DNA from 4 places in the Peribacillus asahii genome. Region 2 is predicted to be linked to each of the others. Evidence: riboswitches for the same ligand, from Rfam matches in the RefSeq annotation. Region 2 holds a riboswitch; each other region holds the start of a gene.
What was found. A riboswitch is a leader RNA that binds a small molecule or an ion and turns the genes downstream of it on or off. The one in region 2 is predicted to bind thiamine pyrophosphate.
Positions count from the first base shown of each region.

Region 1: linked by a shared signal. The riboswitch ahead of thiC (phosphomethylpyrimidine synthase ThiC) and the one ahead of thiT (energy-coupled thiamine transporter ThiT) in region 2 are both predicted to bind thiamine pyrophosphate.
Region 3: linked by a shared signal. The riboswitch ahead of tenI (thiazole tautomerase TenI) and the one ahead of thiT (energy-coupled thiamine transporter ThiT) in region 2 are both predicted to bind thiamine pyrophosphate.
Region 4: linked by a shared signal. The riboswitch ahead of BAOM_RS15825 (LuxE/PaaK family acyltransferase) and the one ahead of thiT (energy-coupled thiamine transporter ThiT) in region 2 are both predicted to bind thiamine pyrophosphate.

Region 1 is NZ_CP026095.1:1,973,663-1,979,741, reverse strand. It holds gene BAOM_RS09590 (ribonuclease YeeF family protein) at 1-273, opposite strand, end outside; gene BAOM_RS09585 (YwqI/YxiC family protein) at 273-554, opposite strand; gene BAOM_RS09580 (hypothetical protein) at 560-940, opposite strand; gene thiC (phosphomethylpyrimidine synthase ThiC) at 1,200-2,936, opposite strand; TPP riboswitch at 3,053-3,167, opposite strand; gene phaZ (intracellular short-chain-length polyhydroxyalkanoate depolymerase) at 3,236-4,129, opposite strand; gene BAOM_RS09565 (hypothetical protein) at 4,184-4,363, opposite strand; gene BAOM_RS09560 (branched-chain amino acid ABC transporter permease) at 4,365-5,372, opposite strand; gene BAOM_RS09555 (branched-chain amino acid ABC transporter permease) at 5,377-6,079, opposite strand, start outside.
Region 2 is NZ_CP026095.1:845,859-851,937, forward strand. It holds gene BAOM_RS04255 (sensor histidine kinase) at 46-1,122, opposite strand; gene BAOM_RS04260 (cation diffusion facilitator family transporter) at 1,348-2,226, opposite strand; TPP riboswitch at 2,460-2,562, shown strand; gene thiT (energy-coupled thiamine transporter ThiT) at 2,670-3,245, shown strand; gene guaC (GMP reductase) at 3,454-4,437, opposite strand; gene sigY (RNA polymerase sigma factor SigY) at 4,656-5,219, shown strand; gene BAOM_RS04280 (YxlC family protein) at 5,173-5,526, shown strand; gene BAOM_RS04285 (sigmaY antisigma factor component) at 5,519-5,737, shown strand; gene BAOM_RS04290 (YbjQ family protein) at 5,718-6,032, shown strand; gene BAOM_RS04295 (PLD nuclease N-terminal domain-containing protein) at 6,067-6,079, shown strand, end outside.
Region 3 is NZ_CP026095.1:1,918,786-1,924,864, forward strand. It holds gene BAOM_RS09300 (thiazole synthase) at 1-370, opposite strand, end outside; gene thiS (sulfur carrier protein ThiS) at 376-582, opposite strand; gene thiO (glycine oxidase ThiO) at 587-1,687, opposite strand; gene tenI (thiazole tautomerase TenI) at 1,671-2,288, opposite strand; TPP riboswitch at 2,385-2,494, opposite strand; gene BAOM_RS09320 (ATP-binding protein) at 2,567-3,826, opposite strand; gene BAOM_RS24305 (hypothetical protein) at 4,715-4,852, shown strand; gene BAOM_RS09330 (zinc-dependent alcohol dehydrogenase family protein) at 5,050-6,079, shown strand, end outside.
Region 4 is NZ_CP026095.1:3,210,860-3,216,938, forward strand. It holds gene BAOM_RS15810 (ABC transporter permease) at 1-625, opposite strand, end outside; gene BAOM_RS15815 (ABC transporter ATP-binding protein) at 622-1,368, opposite strand; gene BAOM_RS15820 (acyl-CoA reductase) at 1,380-2,831, opposite strand; gene BAOM_RS15825 (LuxE/PaaK family acyltransferase) at 2,828-3,916, opposite strand; TPP riboswitch at 4,001-4,110, opposite strand; gene BAOM_RS15830 (glutamate-5-semialdehyde dehydrogenase) at 4,483-5,730, opposite strand; gene proB (glutamate 5-kinase) at 5,752-6,079, opposite strand, start outside.

The sequences.
Region 1 (6,079 bases), 1.1 Mb from region 2:
ATTTGGCTCTACTGTCGGATATGCATTATCCGCTTCTTTCAGGACACGGCGATATTTTTTAAGAAACTCGCTGTAATAGAGTAAAAAAGGAACATGACAATCTTGATAAAAGGATTTAATCGCTTCAGCACCCTTTCCCTCAAAAGCCTCACCTAAGTTAATCACGTCATTCACATCTTTAGATAATTGCGTAATTTTTTCTTGCTGATCATCTATCCCTTTGACTGTTTCCTCTATTCCGCTAACCAATGGCTCCACGTCTAATATTTTCATCAAACTTGACTCCTTTTGATACTCGCTGAAATAACCTCATCCGTTTCTTTCATCGCTTCCACAGACGATTGAGTAGCTTTGATATTTGTCAGTAAAAGAGCTTGATAGCTTTGAGCCAACGTTGCCAGATCTTTATTGATGTCGGTTATCTTTATTACAGCATTTAATTCATTGCTGCCTTCAATAGATGGTACTGTAAACTGAATAAGTCCAGTCGATGTTTGTACCTTATTCAGTGCTTTTTCCACTTCATCATAACGAATTTTGATTTCCTTACTCACTTGCATCACTTCCCTTGTAAAGCCTTAGCTTCTTTTTCTTCCCGAGCTGCTGCCTCTGCTGCAGCAATTGCTTTATGTAAAGCTTGAATTTCCTCCAATAAGCTCTCGATTTTTGACTGAATGATCAAGAAAAGTTGTGGAAATTGCTCATCTAAAATTTGTTTATAAGAATCATACACTTCTCTATTACGAAATTCATCAAAATCACTGGCTATGTCCCCTTTCCAAGCATCAGCAGCTAAACTCGGCTCTAGACAAGCCAATGCATTTATGGCGAAATCATTATAAAGCTGTTCTAGCTCTGGAATGATTTCCTGTAATCGTCGAAGCTCATCCTGCTTTTTAGCAAGTTTACTATATAAAGAGGAAAGCGAAGAATCGAACACGACATTAAGCACCTCACCCATTGAATCCTATAATTAATGTTTCTCACCAATCTATTAAATCATAAAAAATTTAGAAGTCTCAATGCTATTGATGAAGGATATGCCAAAAATGAGCCATATTCCCTGTTAGAGTAAAAACATTTCACAGGAAGAAAGAACCAAGCTGATTTTTTATAGAATCGACAAAGTGCTCCAAATCTATGAAACTATTCATTATAAAAACAAGCTTCCTTCAAAAGAAAGAAGCTTGCTGATGCTATTATTGATAAATCTTTGAACCACTCTGACGGAATTCCTCCGCTTTCTCTTCTAGCGCTTTATCCATTTCCATATCACGAATATTATGAGAAATCTTCATGCTGCAAAATTTTGGGCCGCACATTGAACAGAAATGAGCGGTTTTAGCTCCTTCTGCTGGCAGCGTTTCATCATGGTATTCCATTGCTCGCTCCGGATCAAGTGATAAGTTAAATTGATCACGCCAACGGAATTCAAATCGTGCTTTTGAAAGAGCGTTATCACGAAGTTCTGCTCCAGGATGTCCTTTGGCAAGATCCGCTGCATGAGCGGCAATTTTATACGTAATTACCCCATCGCGCACATCGTCTTTATTTGGCAAGCCTAAATGTTCTTTCGGTGTTACATAGCAAAGCATGGCTGTTCCGTATGAAGCAATCATCGCTGCGCCAATGGCTGACGTAATATGGTCATAGCCTGGTGCAATATCAGTCGTTAATGGTCCAAGCGTATAGAACGGCGCTTCCATACAAATATCTAATTGCTTATCCATATTTTCTTTAATTTTATGCATCGGTACATGACCTGGTCCTTCAATCATCACTTGTACATCATGTTTCCAAGCAATTTTCGTTAATTCACCAAGCGTTTCAAGCTCCGCAAATTGAGCATCATCATTCGCATCGGCAATCGAACCTGGACGAAGCCCATCTCCTAATGAAAAGGAAACATCGTACGCTTTCATAATTTCACATATTTCTTCAAAATGTGTGTATAGGAAGTTTTCTTGATGATGCGCTAAACACCATTGGGCCATAATCGATCCCCCGCGAGATACAATGCCTGTTGTTCTCTTTGCTGTTAGTGGGATATATGGCAGACGTACTCCCGCATGAATCGTAAAGTAATCCACCCCTTGTTCCGCTTGTTCAATTAACGTATCCCGGAACACTTCCCATGTTAAATCTTCGGCAATACCATTCACTTTTTCAAGCGCTTGATAAATCGGAACCGTCCCAACTGGAACCGGACAATTGCGAATAATCCACTCTCGCGTTGTATGAATGTTTTTCCCTGTAGAAAGATCCATCATCGTGTCTGCTCCCCAACGAATAGCCCACGTCATTTTTTCCACTTCTTCATCGATTGACGAAGTTACTGCAGAATTACCGATATTAGCATTAATTTTCACTAAAAAATTACGTCCAATAATCATTGGTTCACTTTCTGGATGATTAATATTAGCTGGAATAATCGCTCGCCCTTCCGCTACTTCTTTACGAACAAATTCTGGGTCCATATTTTCTCGCAATGCGATATATTCCATTTCAGGTGTAATGATTCCTTGACGGGCATAATGCATTTGCGTTACATTTTTCCCTTTTTTTGCACGAAGCGGCTTTCTTTTTAATCCAGGAAAGACAAATTCTTTTCCTTGATTGATATTTTTATAGCCATTGTCCTCAGGCTTTATTTCACGCCCGATATATTCCTCGGTATCCTCACGATTACGAATCCATTCGCTCCGTACAGATGATAGACCTTTTTCAATATCAATCTTCACTTGTGGATCTGTATAGGGACCACTCGTATCATAGACACGGATGGGCAGATTTACTTCTTCCCCTCGCGCTGTCACAGTTGGAGACTGTTCAATCTCACGAAAAGGAACTCTTATACTTGGTTGGGATCCTTCTACAAATACTTTTTTACTAGCTGGAAAACTTGTCATTACGACGTTCTTTTGTTCACTCATCATCCATTCCTCCTTTAGTTATAGGACGAAATCTGATTCCCAAACGGCATGAAAAAACCGGGATCTGTATAAACAGAACCCGGTAGTAGTCAGTTTTTTAAACGGCACAAAGCCATAAAAAAAGCAGATAACAACTTCCCCACGCTGGTATGAGCCAGATCAGGTCCTGAGGGTTAAGAAACTTCATCGTGTTTCTCTCTCAGCCCAACTTATTGGACACCCCTAGTACGAAAATATTAACTTTTCTACTACTACTATAGAATAAATTCATAGACATGTAAAGAGAATATTGGAAATTTTGTCTATTGAACCTTATTGTCTAAAAACTGAACAATTTCATTACATAACAAATCCAGATTATCCATTAATAGAGAATGACCACAAGCCGCCAATTCTTTAAAAACCGCTCGGCCATGAAAATCCTCCATGATTTCATCGGCCATTTGTTTAGAAATCACTAAATCATCACTTCCTCGTAATATAAGGACAGGTATTTGAATATCCTTCACTTGATTTCTACCTTGAAGCAACCCATTATGTTGATCACTTATATTAAAAATATTTAAAGTATGATAGACTTCGGCAAGATTGCGCTGTGTAAGCATATCGTCCACATATTCCTCATACTTCTTGTCATCAGGCTGCTTCTTTGTATAAATTAAAGTATTCCACACAGACTTCAAAAAGTCTCGATTATTCATATCATATGCTTGTTGTACAGCCATTGTCTTAGCATCATTTCTGACTTCTTCCTGTGTTTGCAGTCGTTTCGTCAAGTCCGGGCTGCCAAACGTTGGATATCCCCTCGTTGAAACAGAGGCTAATAAAATTAATTGCTCGCATAGCCCTGGATAATCCGCACAAAACTGCATTGCAACCGCACCGCCAGTCGACCAACCAATCATACTGAACTCGGACAGCTGTAACTGATCAACAAAAAGTTTGAGATCATCTGAAAAATCTTTGATGCTTTCAACCGGACGTATATACGTCGAATGACCGAAACCTCGTAAATCCACAGCTAATATTTTATAAGAGGAAGGAATAACATCGATTAAAAGATCCCAATGCTTAGAAGAGGTCATATTTCCATGAACAAGAAGTAACACTTTATCTCCGCCTGCTCTTTCACGGTATCCTAATGTTTCTCCATTTGCTAAAGTCGTTCTTTTCAGTTCCACTCCCACTTTATTCATTCACTTCATCTCCTCATCTACTATTTGCTAAATACACCCCTCGATTTCTTTTCTTTATCGTTTCGTAAGCGATTGTCTTACAAAATTTACGGCATCATCTAGATTTTCGAAGGTCATTTCATCATCGTCTTGAATATGAGTCACTTTAATCCTCCACTGCTTCTCTTCTGTCAATGTTTCCGTGTTTGCGAGATGGAAGCGAAAGATAAATGAAACGATTGTTTGCCCGCTCATCTCACCCCTCCTTCACTATATTCTCTGAAGTCGATACATCTTCCTTCTTTCCTTTTTTTGCAACAAGTTTTCGGACACTACCGACAATACCATTTGGAAAAAACATTACTGCAAGGATATACACAATGCCAAACAAAATAAGCCAACGCTCAAAAATCCAATGCACTTTTGCAAGTCCTGTCAACCAATGGTGAGCCAATTCAATAATAGCTGCTCCTAAAACAGGACCAATTAATGTACCCACTCCACCAATAATCGTCATTAATAAAGCATCAAGCGTAATGTCCATCGTAAATACACTCGTATTGACAAAACGCAGCGATAAAGCATATAAAGAACCACTTAAACTCGCAATTCCGCCAGCTACGATACTCGCAATGATTTTATAATGCAAAACTTGATAGCCAAGTGATTCTGCCCGTTGTTCATTATCCTTAATAGCTAGCAATATTCTTCCTAATGGAGACTGAATAAATCGTTTTAATCCAAAATAGACAATGATCATCAGCACAAGACAAACAAGATAAAAGTGAAGTCGACTATGGAAAAACTCAGGAACTCGAAACGTAAATCCATCATTTCCGTACGTAAGGGTCCTCCATTTTTCTGCAGCGACAAGAAATAGACCAGCAAGAGCCAGCGTCAACATCGCATAATAATGACTTTTTAAACGAAGCGTCATCAACCCTACAACAAAACTGATAATTAGAGAAAACAAAACACCCAAAATAATCGCCCCAGTAACAAGAAGCATCGTTGGTTCATAATGCTTTAACATAACACTGACACAGTAAGCTCCAATGCCAAAAAACATTGCATGCCCAAAAGAAACAATGCCGGTAAAACCAAGTAAAATATCATAGCTCATCGCAAAAATCGCAAAGATAAAAATTTGTGTAAAAAGGATTAACATGCTTCGATCTTCATAAATAAATGGAAATACGAATAAAGCGAGACCTATAATCAAAAATAGCAGAGACTCTTTATCAGTAAATCTATTCCTTCTCACCTCATCACCCCTTTAGCGCAAACAATCCTTGCGGCCTAACTAGTAAAACAACAGCCATAATCAGCATATTAACGGCTAGCGAAAGCTCAGGAACATAATAAGCCATAAAGGAACCAATAAGTCCAACAAGCGTAGCTGCTAAGATGGAACCTGTAATATTACCCATCCCGCCAATGACAACGACGATAAAAGCGAGAATCGCATATTCCATCCCCATATTTCCATGAATCACTCCCGCATATGGAGCAATCAACATGCCGCTTAATGCTGCCATAGCCGCTCCAGCCATAAACACATATAAAAAAATCCGCTTAATATTAATACCTAATGACTGAACCATTTCTTTATTAATCACTCCTGCACGTACAATCAGCCCAATCTTCGTATGTTTTAACATATAATAAATCAAGGCGTACATGAGGAAGCCGACCACAATAATAAAAGCTCGATATTTAATAATTAAAATATTCCCGATTTCCCAGCTTCCTGTTAAATAGGCTGGAGGTGTAACAGCAATTTGATTAGGTCCCCAGATTACTTTCAAAAATTCCGAGAGAACAATCATAAAACCGAGTGTAATCAATATTTGCTGAACATGATTTCCATACACAGGCTGAATAATCCACTTTTCCGTTATAAAACCAAGAATGATACCCATGAAAATAGCTCCTATTATTCCTGCTATAAAACTATTTGTTAATAGATAC
Region 2 (6,079 bases):
CAATAGTATCCTTCTATGAAATAATGCCCATAAAAAAATTCACCTTCAAATAGGAAGATGAATCGTAAAGGTTGTTAAGAAATTTGAAGAATTACATGTAAGAGAGCCGCCATGTTTTTCAATAATTTCTTTACAAACAAATAAGCCAAGTCCAGTTCCTTTTGTTTTGGTGGTGACGAAAGGATCAAAAATAGTTGGCAATACATCGTCTGGGATTTTTGGACCGTTATTAGCAATCGTTAAGAGTAATCCTTCTCTAGATTGTGTACCAGAAATAGTAATAGTCGGTACAGAGGTTGTGGGAATGACATCTAGTGCGTTTAAGATAATATTTAACAATACTTGACGTATTTCTTCCTTAGAGCCGCTAATCATTATATCGTCTGGAATGGCATACGAAACGGTAGCATTCGCTTCTAATATGCTTGGGTAAAGAAATTCAATAACATCATCGACAAGCTTTGAAATAGAAAAGGAATCAATATATTCACTTGCTTTTTCTTTCTTTGATAAATTTAGAAATTGTGTGATTCGACTGTTTAGTTGATTAAGTTCACTTGAGATAATATCTAAATATTTTACTTCTGGATGTTCCGATTGTAGCAATTGGATAAATCCCATAATGGATGTTAATGGATTTCTAAATTCATGAACAAAGCTAGATGTCATTTGACCGAGCAGAGTCAAGCGGTCTTTATGTGTCTGACTAATGAAATAGTACTGTTCTTCTAGCGATTTTGCTTGTAATTTTGCGTAATAAGTAATGGTCTGTTGAATCAATTGATCGAGTGAACGGTTAATTTCATTAATGAGACGAAGTGAATCACAGGGTGTTAAATGTAAAGTAAGTACTTCTTCTATTATAATGGATCTTCCAGCTGTAATCGTTTTAGTGAATTCCTCCATACTCATAATCTGAAGAAATTGTTCTGTCGCAATATTTTCCGATAATGAATCTAAGCACTCTTCAAGCGTTGATTGCTGCTTTTTCATTTTTTCTATAAATAGTTTGAAAAAATGTTCGACTTTTTCTCCGGAAAGGGAGAATTGCGTCCACTGGCTAATAATACGATCTTTATGATCCATTAAGAAATCAATTGCTGTAGCGTTATTAAATAGCATCTCGCCCTCCATTGACAGGAAAAGATTTTTTTCGTTGATTATTCCTATTTCGCTAATAGGAAACGAAAATCCTTTAACTTCTAAAGAAAATTATGCAAAAATTCTAAAAAAACGTTTTTTTGTGTCTTTATAACTAGTAAAAAGGTTGTATTCAATAATAAGCCAGTAATCAACAAAGTCATATAATAGAGCCAATAAAAAAGTAACCAACAAAATAGCTGTTGGTTACTGTTGTGAAGTCGTATAAGGTTCTATATGAATGATTGCATATTTAACATTATGTTCCGATAGTAAGTTTTGTTCGACTTGAACCGTGATTTCATGGCTTTCGATAACCGTTAAAAGCGGGTTTACATGAATGGTTGCTTCAACAAGAATTTCATTTCCATGCATACGAGCTTTAATTGCGCTCATGTCTTTAACGCCTTCTGTTTTTGAAATGGTCACTCCAATTTTTTGTAATAACTCTTCATCAAAGCCATCGGTTAAGGAGTGGGAAGCGTCTAGGAAAATCTCGACAGCTGTTTTACAAATAATAATTCCGACAACGATAGCAGCGACTCCATCGAGCCATGCGATGCCGATATAGGTTCCTAAAATTCCAACTAAAGCCCCTACACTAACGAGTGCATCCGATCGATTATCCTGTGCAACCGCATAAATAGAAGCGCTGTTTATTTTTCGACTAAGCGCTACATTATAACGATAAATACCGTACATAAACGCCGCGGAGAATAATGCTGTAATTGCTGTCAATATGCTTGGTGATTGAGTATCTTCTGTAAAAAAATCTTCAATAGCACCGGTAATGACATCAATACCGACCGTAATCATGATAAAAGCAGCGATTAAAGAAGCGATTGTTTCTGCACGCAAATGGCCATATGCATGGTTTTTATCTGGCGGGATTTTTGAAATTTTTAATCCAATTAATACGGCAACCGAAGCGACAATATCGGTCGCATTATTTAATCCATCAGCCCATAAGCCTTTGGAGTGACCAAAATAGCCCACCGTTAATTTCAGCGATGCTAAAAATATGTAAGCGATGATACTAATATAGGCCCCTCTTTCAGCTGAAAGAGAATTTTGATCTGTATCCATGATTGTACCCCCATTGCAAACTTGCGTATTAACGATATCAAATGAAACCGTAGTGGGTCTATAGCAACAATGTCTCCCTCATCCATCTAAATTGTATCTTTGCATTTGTATTGATGGGCTAAAAATAAGTTGGTCACAGCTAAAAATACATCCTTAATTAGGAAGGGAGAAAAGATTAGTACTTGTTTTATGAATAAACTAGTAGTATATTCTAACCTAGGATAAAAATTAAATACGTCCACAAGGGGAGCCGAAGAGGCTGAGAGTGAGCGAATGAGTTCTGACCCTATGAACCTGTTAGTTAATGCTAGCGTAGGGATGTGGTTTTGGATATAAAGCAATACGGGCCATCCATTACCGCCCTAGTATTGCTTTTTTATTTGGAAAAAAAGCAATACGGGCAGCTCATCACGCTTCTCTAAATAGGAGAAGGAGGAAGTATAATGAATAATAAAACACTATTTTTAGTGGAAGTAGCGATTTTTGCTGCTTTGGCGTTGCTGCTTGATTTTGTATCAGGTGCGATTATGGGAAGGTTTTGGCCGCAAGGAGGTTCTATTTCCCTTGCGATGGTTCCTGTTTTTCTAATGGCCTTTCGTTGGGGAGTTAAAGGCGGAGTCCTTACTGGAGTTTTATTAGGAGGATTGCAAATTATAACGGGAGCCATTCCGTATCATTTTGCTTCATGGATTATAGATTATTTCTTAGCTTTTGGAGTGGTAGGGTTCGCTGGTGTATATGTGAATAAGGTAAATGTGAGCTTAAGGGAAGGGAACTATTCGAAAGCTAACTTTTACATTATAAGCGGAGTGCTGTTAGGAAGCTTTTTACGATTTTTATGTCATTTTGCTTCTGGTATTATTCTTTATGGAGAGTATGCGCCGCCAGGCCAACCAGTCGCGCTTTACTCGCTCGTTTATAACGGCACGTATATGCTAGGATGCTTTGTACTATCTGCTATTATCGTGGCCATGCTTTATTCAACGGCAAGAAATGTATTAATAAGAAAAGCGTATTAAATCTTCAGTCGGATCTGTTATAGGTCCGGCTTTTTCTATCGTTTAATTTTTAAGTGTTCGTGAATATGGTTGTTCCATTTGATTTGTGGCTTAAATGAGCCACAAATTAATCTATGAAAAAAACTGAGCAAGTATGAAAGTCTCTCGCTCAGCTTGGTATGAAAAAATCATATGGATATGGTTGACTATCCAGGGTGCTTAAAAGCTTTTAATACACTTTATCACCGTTAAAGATAGAGTTTTTAACGATAGCGTAATCTACATTGCGGATTGCTTCTAACTTATTTCCACCTGCATAAGAGATAGAGGACTGAAGATCTTGCTCCATTTCTGTTAATGTATCTTGCAAAGAACCTTTGTGCTCGACGAACATTTTCTTGCCTTCTACGTTTTTCTTTTCGCCTTTTTGAAATTCTGAAGCGGAACCGAAGTATTCTTTATAGAGTTTCCCATCTTTCTCAAACGTTTCTCCTGGTGATTCTTCATGTCCAGCAAATAATGAACCAATCATGACCATAGTTGCACCAAATCTAATCGATTTAGCGATATCGCCGTGTGTACGAATTCCTCCGTCAGCAATAATCGGCTTGCTTGCTGCCTTTGCGCACCAACGCAGTGCAGCTAATTGCCAACCACCTGTTCCAAATCCGGTTTTAATTTTTGTAATACATACCTTTCCTGGCCCGATGCCTACTTTTGTCGCATCCGCACCAGCATGCTCTAATTCTCTTACTGCTTCTGGAGTGCCTACATTTCCAGCAATCACAAAACTATCAGGTAAGTATTTTTTAATATGTTGAATCATCTTTATGACTGCATTCGAATGACCGTGTGCAATATCAATCGTAATATATTCAGGCACAAGCTGTTCCTCTGCTAATTGTTGGATAAATTCATACTCTTCATCTTTAACTCCAACGCTAATCGATGCGATTAATCCTCGTGATTGCATATCTTTAATAAAAGATACTCGCTTCTCTGGTTCGAAGCGATGCATCACATAAAAGTAGCCATTTTCTGCTAAGTAAATAGCAATCTTTTCATCTATAATAGTCTGCATATTGGCAGGTACTACAGGTAACTTAAATGTATGTTTCCCTAAAGTTACCGTTGTATCACATTCAGAACGGCTCTGTACTATACATCTTGCCGGAATTAATTGAATATCTTCATAATCAAACACATTATCCATGTTTTACACCTCTAAATACGAATATTTAATTAACAATAAATAAAAATGTTCGTCTAATGGGTAATTTACATCATTATTATCAGTTTGTCAAAGCTTTTTATACTATAAGATTTCGCTTAGTGTTTTTTCTGATTTAAAAATTTTTTAAAAATCGAGTGAACGAAATTGGAAAGCAAAACGTCATAATAATAAATCGAAGCGGCGGAGGGAGGGAGAGCATGGAAGAAAGAGAGTGGGTTACTGCTGCAAAAAAGGGAGATGAGTACGCGTTAGCTCAGTTGTTTCGACAAAATTATTCGTTTCTTGTTCATTATTTAATTAAGTTAACATATAGCCTTGAGCAGGCAGAAGATTTAGCGCAAGATACAATGGCAAAAGCGATTGAACATGTAGCGAAGTTCAATGGAAAATCGAAGTTTTCAACATGGCTGATTTCCATTGCCACACGCTTATATATCGATCAAAAACGAAGGCAAAAACGAGAACAATCGTGGCAAAAGCAGGAGCAAGCGTTAAGGATGATTCGGTGGCAGGCACAATCCGTTAATGAAGATTGGCACATGATGTTAGAGTCATTAGGAAAGTTAAAGGATGATTTTCGAATCCCCATTTTGCTAAAACATTACTATGGGTATTCGTACGAAGAAATTGCCGCTATGCTGCAAATAGCAGAAGGAACGGTAAAGTCCCGTGTTCATAAAGGAATTCAAATGGTGAGAAAGGAGTTAAATGAAGATGACAAAGGACAATATCCCGTCGGAAAAACAGTCGAGCAAAACTGAAGCAGAGTTTGTACAATCTATGAATCATAGTTTTGAAAAATTAGAGCAATCCTTTTCATTTACAACTCCAGATGTCAATTTTTTTGAACAAAAAATTGCACAACAAAAAAAGCAAATACGGAAAAAGTGGCGTCAGGATCTTCTCCTGTTTAGTACGATAGCCATCATTATCCTTAGCCTGATGTTTACAGCGTTTTTTCAACAGCCCTATGTATTTGTCGTTTTACAAGTTGCGACTGTCATTTCTTTAGTTGGCTATACAGGGTATGAATTTAGGAAGGGAAAGGAGCGGGTACGTCATGAGTAAAGTCGATTTATATATACTGCCTATAGTTGCCCTGCTGCTGCTCGTTCAAAGTATTTATTTGTTTACGGACGCTAGAAAAAATGGAATGAACTATTGGTTTTGGGGCATTATTGGGTTAATTCAAACACCTATGCCGCTTATCTTTTATTTATTAGTTAAACGTTCGCGAAAAAAAGAGGAGGATGAATTAAATGATTATCGTGACTACTGATTTTGTACCAGGAAAAGAAATTACAGAATTAAAGGGATTTGTTCGAGGGAATTGCGTACAGTCCAAACATATTGGAAAGGATATTCTGGCAGGGCTTAGAACGATTGTCGGTGGTGAAATTGACGAATATACAGAAATGATGACGGAGGCGAGGCAGAAGGCTATTGGCAGGATGACAGAAGATGCAAAGGCAAAAGGAGCTAATGCAATTATTGCCGTTCGATTAGAAACTTCATCGATCATGCAAAATGCATGTGAGATTATTGCGTATGGTACGGCTGTTTATGTGGAATAGGCGTTCTTTATGAAGCTTGAAAGGGTGGAGGCATATGGAAACATTTG
Region 3 (6,079 bases), 1.1 Mb from region 2:
CTTCTGCTAACAGCATTTCGCAAGCCTTTAGTGTTTCAACAGGGTCCGGTAATAAAGATTTGTCACAACCAATTACTTCAACTTTAATCATATCGCATAAGCCCGAAGCTTTTGCTAGTTTAGCAATTCTAACAGCTTCTTCAGCTGTTTTGGCACCAGCTGTATTTGGAAGCAGTTTATATTTAGTTAAATCTAATTGTTCAAGAAAGTTTGGTTGAGATTCTTCAAAAATATTCATTCTGCGAACCGCAAACGTTAAAATCTCGGTTCCAGAAACTTCAACGGCTTGCTTCTGAACCTCAAAGGAAGGGAATTTCCCTGTTCCTAGTAAAAGTTTTGATTGAAATGTGTGATGAGCTATTTTTAACATGATTATCATCCTCCTCCTACAAAATGAACAATTTCTACTGTATCTCGATCTGATAATGCTTGTGCTGTGTATTGCTCTTTATAAATAATTTCTTTATTTACTTCTACGACAACAATGCGGTTTTCCAGTTTATATAATTCAAGTAAATCCTGAATACAGTGTACGGTTTCTGGCAGTTCAATAGTTTTTCCGTTTAATTGAATCGACTTCATGATTTCACCTCTTTTGGCGATTGATTTTAAAGGCTTCCATCCAATCTTTTCTTATTTCTTTTTTCATAATAAAATCTCGAATCATTTGTCCTGTGGCAGGAGCGAGCAAAATGCCATTTCGATAATGCCCTGTGGCGAATAAAATGCCGTCATCATCAGGATGATGACCGATAAATGGCTTTTGATCAAACGTTTGTGGACGAAGCCCTGCCCAAAAGGACTCGATTTTCATATCGATGATGGACGGGAGCATCGTTTTTGCTTTAGCAATGAGCTTCTCGATGCCGCCAAGACTTGCTTGTTCATTCCAATCATTTTCGACCATGCTGGCTCCAAGTACAAGTCTGCCGTTGTTTCGAGGTACAATATAGCAGTGTTCATGAAACAATGTATGCTTTAAAAGCGGCTTTTCACTTGAAACTGATACACATTCGCCTTTGACGGGAGTAAGCGTATTGGTTAAACCAAGCTGATGGAAAAAATTAGAGCTCCATACACCATTTGCGACAACGACATATTTAGCTTGGAAATTTCCTTTGTTCGTTTTAATCGTATAGGAACTGTCTTGTTTTTCAATCGAGAAAACCGATGTATGTTCAAAAACCGATGCCCCTAATACTTGAGCACTCTTTCCAAATGCTTGACAAACAGAACTAGGTAAGACATTCACATCATCTTCAATAAAAGCGGCTCCGATAATATTCGTTGAAACAGAAGATTCTTCATGGCGTACATTATCTCTGTCATACCATCTGACGGTAGGGAGGGAGATGGTAGAGTTTAGCTCACTTTTTTCAGCCTCTGAATAAGCGAGCTGAAAAATGCCGCCTTTTCTTAACTCAATATCGATACCGCTTAGCTCTTTTAGCTCATCTTGAAGCTGAAAATAGGCTAGTTGACTCTTTCTTGCAAAAGGATAGAAAATCTCAAGGTCATTGCATTCTGAATGAGCACCTAGCATACCAGCCGCTGCACTTGTCGATTTACTAGCTAGTTGCTTTTCCTCAAATACAGCAACATCAATCTGTTCTTTCGCTAAATAATAGGCAATTGAGCAGCCGATAATTCCACCGCCTATAATAGCTACTTCATAATTTGTTTTCACATGAATTCTCCTTACATAATTTTGAAAAATCTAATGCGGATGCATAGGGATTTGGTGAAGAAAAAATGCCCGACATAACCGCAATGCCATCTGTTTTTAGTTGTTGAAGAGCATGTACTCGATTTGGCGTAATTCCACCTATGGCATATACAGGGATTTTTAGTGCTTGTTTCATGTTGCTAATAGTATGTATGCCATTTGGCGTTAGTCCCTTCTTACAATCTGTTTCAAAACAATGTCCATATAACACATAATCCGCTCCATCTGTTTCCGCTTGTTTTGCTTCTTCTACAGAATGAATCGAACGACCAATCCGTAAGTGCGGAAAGTTTTCTCTCACTTTTTGGATAGGGAGGCTATGTGATGGAAGATGGATATTTGACATTTGTGTGAGTAACGCGATATCTAAGCGATCATGAATGACGAGTTTTTCTTTGTTTACATCTGCTTGTTCTAAAAGCTGAATGAGTGACAGAACTTCATGAGCCGTTTTTGATTTTTCACGAATATGGACATAATCAACAATATTTTGAATAGAAGAAATAATACTTGTCAGCGCGTCAACCGTATGTGAATCATCTGTTACGGCAATCAGTTTCATATTCGTTTACTCCTTTTTACTAGTAAGTAGTGCACGCAAAAAAACCACTAACCTTAAATAGGAAAGTGGTTTTGTTATTTGTACACAAATAAGCACAAAGAATAACGAACACTTCCCTACGCAGGTGCGAACCTGTTCAGGTTATGAGGGTTTAAAAGTAACTACTTTATTCTCAGCCCTTATCAAGGGATCCCCTAGTGAATTAACTAAATAGTTTTAAAATTTATATTTAAAATATCATAAATCTAGAAGGTGTACAACAAAAATTTTAAAAAAATTTATTGATAAATAGGGAGCTTGATAGAAAAGCAAGTTCCTATTCCTTGTTCACTTACGACTGTAATCTGACCATTCATTTGATTAATAATACTATAAGAAACCATCATTCCAAGCCCTGTGCCTTTTTCTTTGGTTGTAAAATAGGGCTCCCCAAGGCGATTGATTTGTTCTTGTGTCATACCTGATCCTTCATCTCGAATATCGATTTGAATCGTATCCTGATTATTGGTTTGGATGACGTGCAATTTTCCGTTAACCTCCATAGATTCTATACCGTTTTTTAACATATTAATTAGACATTGTTGAAACTTTTTACGCTCGCCCTTAACGACATATTGGTCATCTTCTAATAAAGATAGTTTAATTTGTATGCTGTTCATATTAGCTAAAGGAGTAATGATATTGATGACATGCTGAATCTCCTCTGCAACATGGATCTTTTCCTCCTTTTCAAGTGCGGGCTTAGCAAATGTTAAATAATCATTGATTACTTCTGTGGCTCGATCTAATTCTTGTAATGCAATTTCTGTATATTGTTTTCTTTTTTGGTCAGAGGTTTCTTCAGATAGCATTTGGATAAATCCTCTACTTGTGGTGAGGGGATTACGAACTTCATGAGAAATACTAGCTGCTAGATGACTCACCATTTGTAATTTCTCAGCTTTCACTAACTTTTGTAATACTTGAAAATTTGCTTGGATGACTTCCCACAGTAAGTTCGTAAACACCATTGCAATGATTTGAATGGAAATATATTGTGTCCATAGATTTGCTCCTCTGTTTATGTTAAATAGTTGCTCAGATACCAACAGGGAGATCATTAAGCCGATAAAAGTTAGCGAACTGCTTATTATCACTTTATATTTCACGGAAAATTGCGAAAAATATTTGGATATAAAGAATAGTACAATAGAAAAAGAAAAGAAAGTAATACAGGCTATATAAAAGCCGTTATCGCCATTTAGCCAAAAGCGAATGGATAACATTAAGAATAATAAAGGAATTCCTAATTTATATCCGCCATATAACCAACCAAGGATAAAGGGAATCCAACGAAGGTCCCATACATAATAAGGCCCTGTAGCAACAGGGAATATCATGCAAAGAATAAGGGAGACGATAGGAAAAATGGCAAATGTCCTTCTTTTGAAGTTTTCAAATCTATAAGAATATTTGGCAAAATAAATCATTTGTACTAAAAATAACGGAAGAATAGTAAATAAGAAGTTAATTAACAAATCTTTTGTTATTAAAGACATAGTTGCACCGAACTTTCAATAATTTATAACTTTAAATATTCGCTATTATTAGGTGAAATTCCTTTCGTTATTTTAAAAAAATGGTAGAAAAATACACCTTAGTTTTCTGCTCCTATAAATGATAAAGACTTTAAAGAAGCGGAAATTGGAATTGTACTCGGTATGCCTATCGTTGTGTTACCCATCGTGATTTCATTTATCGTGTTTGTCGCAGTTGACTTTGTTAACGCGAAAATACATAGTGTTGCAAAAAACCTTAGCCATTAATAAGGGGAAATAAATAATAAAAGACTGATCACTAGCATTCTGTGATCAGTCTTTTTCCAGATTGTAGAATGAGTTGTATTAATTGGTTCCAAAAAATGTCATGCTATCAAAGCTGTTAAAATCTCTATACACTAATTCTAATTTTTTACCTGGCGATACTTGATAAGTCAAATATCCACTTAAAGTTTTGCCTTTAGCAAGCTCCACAATGGTATCTAATTCATTGTATTTAGCCGAATAAAACTGTAAATCTAGGGCATTGTTGAATTTATCATTAATATATAGGTCTGGGAAGAATCCAGGAATCTGTGTCGATCCATAATTTTTAATGACAACATAAAGTGAGATATAAGATAACAAACAATGAAACTATAAGTTTTCCAGATGAAGCGATAGTAACACATTTTAAAAATGTACATTCGAATATAATCTTAATTCACGTTAGATCTAAACGCTATCAGTAATTTATGGTAATTAAAAAGAGGGATAATGGTAAAAATCGATCGATAAATTTGTTATATAACAGGTTTTTATTTTTCGGAAATGTATTGACACAGTAGTGATTCTGTTATATATTTTATATAACTTAAATAAATTGTTATACAACAGGAGGGGACGAAGATGGAAACGTATCGTGAAGCATATGAAAGCTATAAAAGAGCATGTGAAAATTACGGAATGGAGTCGATGACTTTTTATCATTTTGTAACACACTTAACGAAAGAACAATTGAATGAATATGATAATCAAGCTAGTTAATGAAAAAGGACGTGATGACTACGGATCTCGCAGTTGAAGCCAAATAGAAACCCTGCCCGTTTATATATAAAAACAGGCAGGGTTTAATTATGTTTGTCGAAGAAAGTTTTTTGTTCATGTTTAAAGGACTTGCGGAATATCTTTGATAAAGAAGGCGTTAACAATATGTAAATACTGTAATTAAGGGGGACAAGCATATGAGAGCTGCTCAAATTATTGAACAAAGAAAACCGTTAAGAATAGGTCATGTACCTGACCCAACTCCAGGTCCGCATGATGTCATTGTGAAAGTCGAAGCAAGCGGAGTGTGCCGTAGTGATTGGCATGCTTGGATGGGAGATTGGGAGTGGATTGGCTTAAGTCCTATTCTTCCGATTATTCCAGGTCATGAATTAGGCGGCATTGTTGAAGCGGTAGGAAAAGAAGTGAAAAACTTTCGTCCAGGAGATCGAGTAACGACTCCTTTCCACGAAGGCTGTTCACATTGTTTAAACTGTTTGAGTGGTCAATCAAATCGCTGTGATTCTTTACAAATTTTTGGATTTAGTTATGATGGAGCGTATGCAGAATATGTGAAAGTACCAAACGGGGATTTTAACTTAGTTGCTCTTCCTGATGAAGTGGACACGCTTACAGCTGCAGCTATTGGTTGTCGCTATATGACTGGCTATCATGGTGTCATGCGCAGCAATATTAAGCCAGGGAATTGGCTTGTTGTTCATGGTGCAGGAGGTGTTGGGCTATCTGCTGTTCAAGTTGCCAATGCGATAGGCGCTCAAGTCATTGCAGTTGATGTAGATGAGGCTAAATTGGACAAGGCTAAGAAAGAAGGTGCCGTTGTTGGTGTGAACGCTCGCCAAGAAAATGTTGTGGAAGCCATTCGAGAAATAACGAAGGGTGGGGCACATGCATCCATCGAAGCGCTTGGAATTCAAGAAACAATTTTAAATTCGGTCACTTCTTTACGCAAAGGAGGCCGACATGTTCAAATCGGTTTAACTACAAAAAATGAAGGGGGCTTAGTTGGTCTTCCGATTGATGCGATTACGGCGATGGAGTTAGAAGTGGTCGGAAGCCTAGGTAACCCTCGCTCGGAGTATAATGGTTTACTAGCATTGATTGCTCAAGGAAAGTTAAATCCAAAGTCACTCGTTTCACGTGAGATTGCCTTAGATGATGTATCTGAGGTGCTTCATGATATGACAAGCTATAAAACATATGGGTTTA
Region 4 (6,079 bases), 2.4 Mb from region 2:
CTTGCGACGCGACGATGAGCGCTCCTAATCCATCGCTTCCCCCAATAAACTCGCCAACAACAGCCCCTACTACGGCTAATACAACCGCCACTCGAAGTCCGGCTAGAATCCCTGGCAGGCCATTAGGAATTTTTAAATGAATTAAGGTTTGCCAGCGTGTTGCTCGAAGCATATGAAATAATTCTTGTTTTTGTTTATTCGTAGACTGAATCGCTGTAATCGTATTCTCCAATAATGGAAAAAAACAAATCAGGGCAGTGATTATGACTTTCGATTTCATGCCAAAACCAAACCATAGAATAAATAAAGGGGCCAAAGCAAGCTTAGGAACAGCTTGGCTCGCAATGATATAAGGAGAAAGAAGCTTTCTTAAAAATTCAATCTCACCCATAATCACCCCAACGATAAATCCCCCGACACAGCCAATTACCAAACCTAGCAACACTTCTGATAGTGTTCGCAAAATATGTGGAATAAAGTATCCACTTTGCAGACCATCTACTAAAGTCGTAACAATAACCGTAGGAGCCGGCAAAACAAGCTCTGACATAAAGCTTGCACTATATTCCCAAATGATGAGGAACATAATAAATAATAGAATTGAGTATAAAGGGAGACTTTTCATCGCTTATTTCCTCCCAATACATGTCGTAACGTCAGGCACAACTCATTAAAATACGGCGCGTATTTCATTTCTACATTTCTCTCTTTTTCTAATTTTACAGCAGTATCAAAAATGATTTGGCCTTGATCTATGACTGCAATCCGATCTGACAAATACACGGCTTCTGCGATATCATGCGTAATAAAAAGAACCGTTGTATGACGGGTCTTACAAATTTTCAACAAATCATCCTGTAGTTCTTCTCTTGTAATAGCATCCAGAGCAGCAAATGGTTCATCTAGAAACAGCATCGTTGGTTTTTGAATCAACGCTCTCGCAATAGCAACACGACTTTGTTGTCCTCCAGATAATTGAGTAGGATAACGATCTAAATAAGTCGTTAAACCAACCATCTCTAATACTTCTAACCCATACTGTCGATCTTGTTGCGTAATCTTTCTTTTCAGCGAAATCGGAAGCAACACATTTTCTAGCACTGTTTTCCATTCTAATAAGGTAGGAGATTGGAACACAAAACCACATTCATCCAACGGCCCTATTACTTCTTTTCCTTTAAAGCGAATCATTCCTGAATGAGATGGAAGCAAGCCCGCTGCAAGCTTTAATAACGTTGTCTTTCCACAGCCGCTTTTCCCTAGAAAGCAATGAAATTCCCCTTCTTCAATAGACCAGTTCACTCCATGTAACACAGTTGTCTTCTCTTGATAGCTATAAGTCAAATCCTCAATTGTTAAAAAACTCATCTGCTAACCTCCTAATCTGCATAGGGAGCCAACTCTTCACTTAATTGTTCAGCTGAAGCTTCGATATCAACCATATTAATTAAATCCAGTACATTAAAGCGGCCATCATGATGCCATCCAGCTTCTGGAGATGTCATATTTCCCAATGCCGTCATTCGAGTCACACCAACACTCCCTAGTAAATGAGACCATTGAAACAATTCAGACGGACTAGCAGCGATTCCAACCGTTTGCAGGTAATCCCGATGCATGAGAAGGCCTTTCGTCACCTCTTCTATGTGATCAAACTCTTTCACTTTTACAACACGATTTAAACTGCTTGGTGTAAGGCTAAGATCGGAATCTTCAAAAACAACAGTCCAATCATTTTGGTTATTGCCTAATACTTCATTATTTGGATTCGAGAACAGGTTCATTTCTTCTTTATTTTTCCAAGCGGCCATCTCCATCGATTCGGCCATTGATAGTTTTCTTCTCGGAAACCTTCTATTAAACGCCTCTAGTTCATGACCTATATATCTAGCAAATTCTTTTGGAGAAACATTTCCTCCTTTTTGTACATAGAAAACATGTGGAGAATAACAGCCTTGTTGGTCATAGCGCATCACATCCAAAGCAGCCAAATGGGCTGCCTGCAAAGCTTTAAGAGAATCAAGAGACGTCTTTGAAACAATCCCAAAACTTAGCTTGTGTCCAAATGGTAAAAACCTTTTAGTGATTGGAATCCGACTTCGTAAAGCTTCCATCGCTTCATTGCCCCCATACCCGACAACAATATCTGTTTGCTGAAAAATAAAGCGTTCTCTCTCTTCTTCTCCGCCCTTCCACCAAAGAACGGCAAAGCAATCTGCTAATCTTGGTTCTATTTCCACTAAAAGCTTAGCGAACCAGCCAGCAAATAATGGCTCAGCACTCGATACCTTCCCGATATTCCCTGCTTTCACTAACAAACTAGATATAAAGCTCCATAAAGGAAGACCAGGCACATTCCCTGACCAAATATGCGTAATTAAATCCGGACTAAAAGCCTTCGAAAATCCACCTTTTACTCTCGGTTGAAAATCATCCAACAACAATGGATTTCCTAAATCTTCAACAAGAAAACGCTGCAGTTCATGTTTTCGAAACGTTTTTAAATAAGAAGTCAAACCAAGCCTTATCATTTCTTCATCATAGCCTGTTACAATCGGTAATACTTTTTCAGCTTTTTGTCGATAAGATGAATCACGCTCTAGAAGTCTATGTATCGCTTCATCAATGATGTTCATTAACTCATTAACAGAAAAAGATTTTAACACCTTACGACTGCTATGCTTAATCTTGTCAATTAACCTGCTCATTTGTTCATGTGTAAGAATCGGAATCTCCACTTCTATTGTTTCCTGATTTCTTTCGAATAGAAGCACCTTTGTCTCAAATGATTCTTCTCCTATATTCGGAATATATCCAGCGATTTCTCTCATTTCTCCAGTCCCTTTGAAGCCTTTAAAAATTCTGCCATCGCTAGCGAACAGCCTTTTGCTTCTGTTCCTTCCACTCTTCCTAATAACAGAAAACCGCCTTCCACTTCAACACCAACATCTTCTGTTAAAATCGTAGAAACAGAATTCATATTAGCAAGGTCACAATGAACAATAACGCCGCGTTCTCCTTTTGCTACTTCTTCACCTGTTAACGGATTTACGACTCGCGTTTTAATCCAACTTGGTCCTGACTTAACAGCAGGCACAGATTGATTTCCATTGTCATACAGCTGTGTACTCAGCTCGGTCATGCCGTACATATTGATACACGCTGAACGATTGACTCCTAAATATGTAGAAAGCAACTGATAGAACTCATCCAACTCTAATTCTTTAGATTGTTTTTTAAAGCCGCCCGTATCAAGAATTTTACTTCCTTTTGGTAGAGTAAAAGTTTGATTCCCACGCTCTAGTTCTTCTAAAAGATGAACAAAGCTATAACTTGCACCTAAAAGAGCATAAGGTTCTCCAGTTACTTCAGCATTCCTCAGCTCTTTCTGTAAGCCTTCCACATCAAGCTTGTGATTTTGTATAAAATAACGGCTATCTTCTGTCCCAAACCTTTCTTTTGCGAGTTTTAAATAACGAGCTAAAGAAGAATTAGGCATCTCCTGTTCTGTTGGAAATAAGATTCCCATCCGAATCTTATCGGTATTTCCCATAAATCTTTCTTGAAAATTTTTAATCATCGACCTATCAAATATGTCTAATGTTGGATGATAATGTTTACCTCTAATTCCTTGTGTTGTACCACTTGTCATATAAACCGCTTCCGCTTGCTCCGGATCACAACAGCTCAAAGTAACATCTTTAAAAGCATTAATCGGTACTGGCGGGATGTCTCTCCAAGTTTTCACAGTACGCGGTGTTTTTCCTTTTTGAGAACAAAAAGTTCGATAAGGAATGTTATATTGATAGTGATAGCGAAATAATTGTAAAGCCTGCTGATTAAAATCTTCCTCAGAAGATTCATTACAATTAATAAATTGAACTGTCGATTCAATCATTTCTTTTTGAGTCATCATGTTTACCCATTCCTTTCAATGTAGCCATTTATTTTCTAATAGCGCAAAAAAGCACTTTGCGTACGCAAAGTGCAAAAATACAGAGTAATCCCCTTATCACTTCCCTACGCTGGCATGACCCAACAGGTTCAAACGGTCTACGGTAGATTAACCGTACTCTCAGCCTGATTCCACAGACTCCCGATATCATCTATTTTTATACAAAGAATACCCTTTCTTTTTGTAGAATGCAATCATAAAGTGAAACTTCCATCAAAGGGGAGTTCCTTTATCACCCACTAATGGTTAGCCAATTGGGCCTTTACTACAAAAGCGAGGCGACTGTTCAGCCCCGACAAGCATAAGATGAAATGCGGCGTGGCGCAGTTTGCCACAAAGCATTGCAGCTTATGACCTCGAGGGGCTAGGAGCCGCAACTAGATGAGGGCAGTTGTCCCCCACCTATCTTCTTTGTTTCTTCATAAGCTGGAGGTGGGGGGCTTACTGCCCGTTAAGTGTAAGACAAAAAAACCTGTACCAAAAGTAGCGTACAGGTTTTCACTCAATCTCGTTCATCAACTATCCACTTATCCGCGAATTTGTCCTTGTCCATAAATAAAATATTTAGTAGATGTTAAAGCAGGTAATCCCATTGGTCCACGCGCATGAAGCTTTTGCGTACTAATCCCAATTTCAGCACCGTAACCGAATTCAAACCCATCAGTAAAACGGGTAGAAGCATTATGATAAACAGCGGCTGCATCGACTCCATTTAAGAAAATGGCTGCACTTTCCTCATTTGTTGTGATAATGGCTTCAGAATGATTCGTACCATACTGATTAATATGCTCAACAGCTTCTGTAACATCCTTCACAATTTTCACACTCAATTTTAGCGCTAAATATTCCGTTGCCCAATCTTCTTCTGTTGCTTGCTTCGCCTCTGGAAAAGCAGTACAGACCGTTTGATCTCCGTATAGTTCAATTCCTTTACCGTGAAGAACGGCTAATAAGTCAGTCCCATTTTTAGTAAACCAGCTTTCATGAATGAGCAAACTTTCAATGGCATTACATACAGATGGACGCTGTGTTTTTCCATTGATTACAATATTTTCTGTCATCTCATAATCAGCTGATTCATCAATAAAAATGTGACAGTTACCGGCTCCCGTTTCAAGAACAGGTACAGTCGATTCACGAACAACAGTATCAATTAAATTTTTGCCTCCGCGTGGAATCAACACATCTAAATATTCATTCAAATGAAATAATTCTTTCGCTGTTTCACGGCTTGTATCTTCCATTAATTGAACCGCATCAACTGGTAAAGATGTTTGCGCCAATGCCTTATGAATCGACCTAACAAGCGCTTGATTAGAGTAGCTTGCAGACGAACTTCCTCGTAAAATAACCGCATTTCCTGTTTTTAATGATAATGTAGCCGCATCAATCGTTACATTTGGTCTCGCTTCATAAATCATACCAATCACACCGATTGGAACACGATTTTTTTTAATAAGCAAGCCGTTTTCTTTCTCAATTGTTTCTAAGCTTTCACCGACTGGATCTTTTAAGTCAATCAGTAAACGAATAGCCGCTGACATATCTTCAATACGCTTTTCGTTTAACATAATACGATCTAATGTCGAATCAGGCAGACCATTTTTCTTTCCTTGTTCTAAATCTTTTGCATTTTCACTTATTAAATAATCTTTATCTGCCAATAATTGATCCGCAATTTTTGCTAATGCTTCATTTTTTTCTTCTGTCGTCTTCCCACTCATTTTATAACTTGCCGCTTTGGCCGCTTTTCCTTTTACAATGACTTCACTCATTACTAACTCCCCCTTTTTAATTTAGGCTTTCACCCATTTATCTCGATGAATCACTTCAATTGCTGACATCACAAGCTCGTCTGTCCGTTTTCCCATCGCTAGTTTCAGCTCATCGACAGAATAGAGAACTTCTCCTCGGCCAAGCAATCCGCTTGAACCAAACACTTCAACAACGTCCCCTTTTTCAAAATCTCCTTGAATGTCATAAATACCGGCAGGCAATAAACTGCTGCCATTCAACATTAGGGCTGTTTCTGCGCCATCGTCAACGAAGATTTTTCCTGACACTTCCGAATGAATCGAAATCCATTGCTTATTATTATTTACGGTTGTAAGCACGTCATTTTCA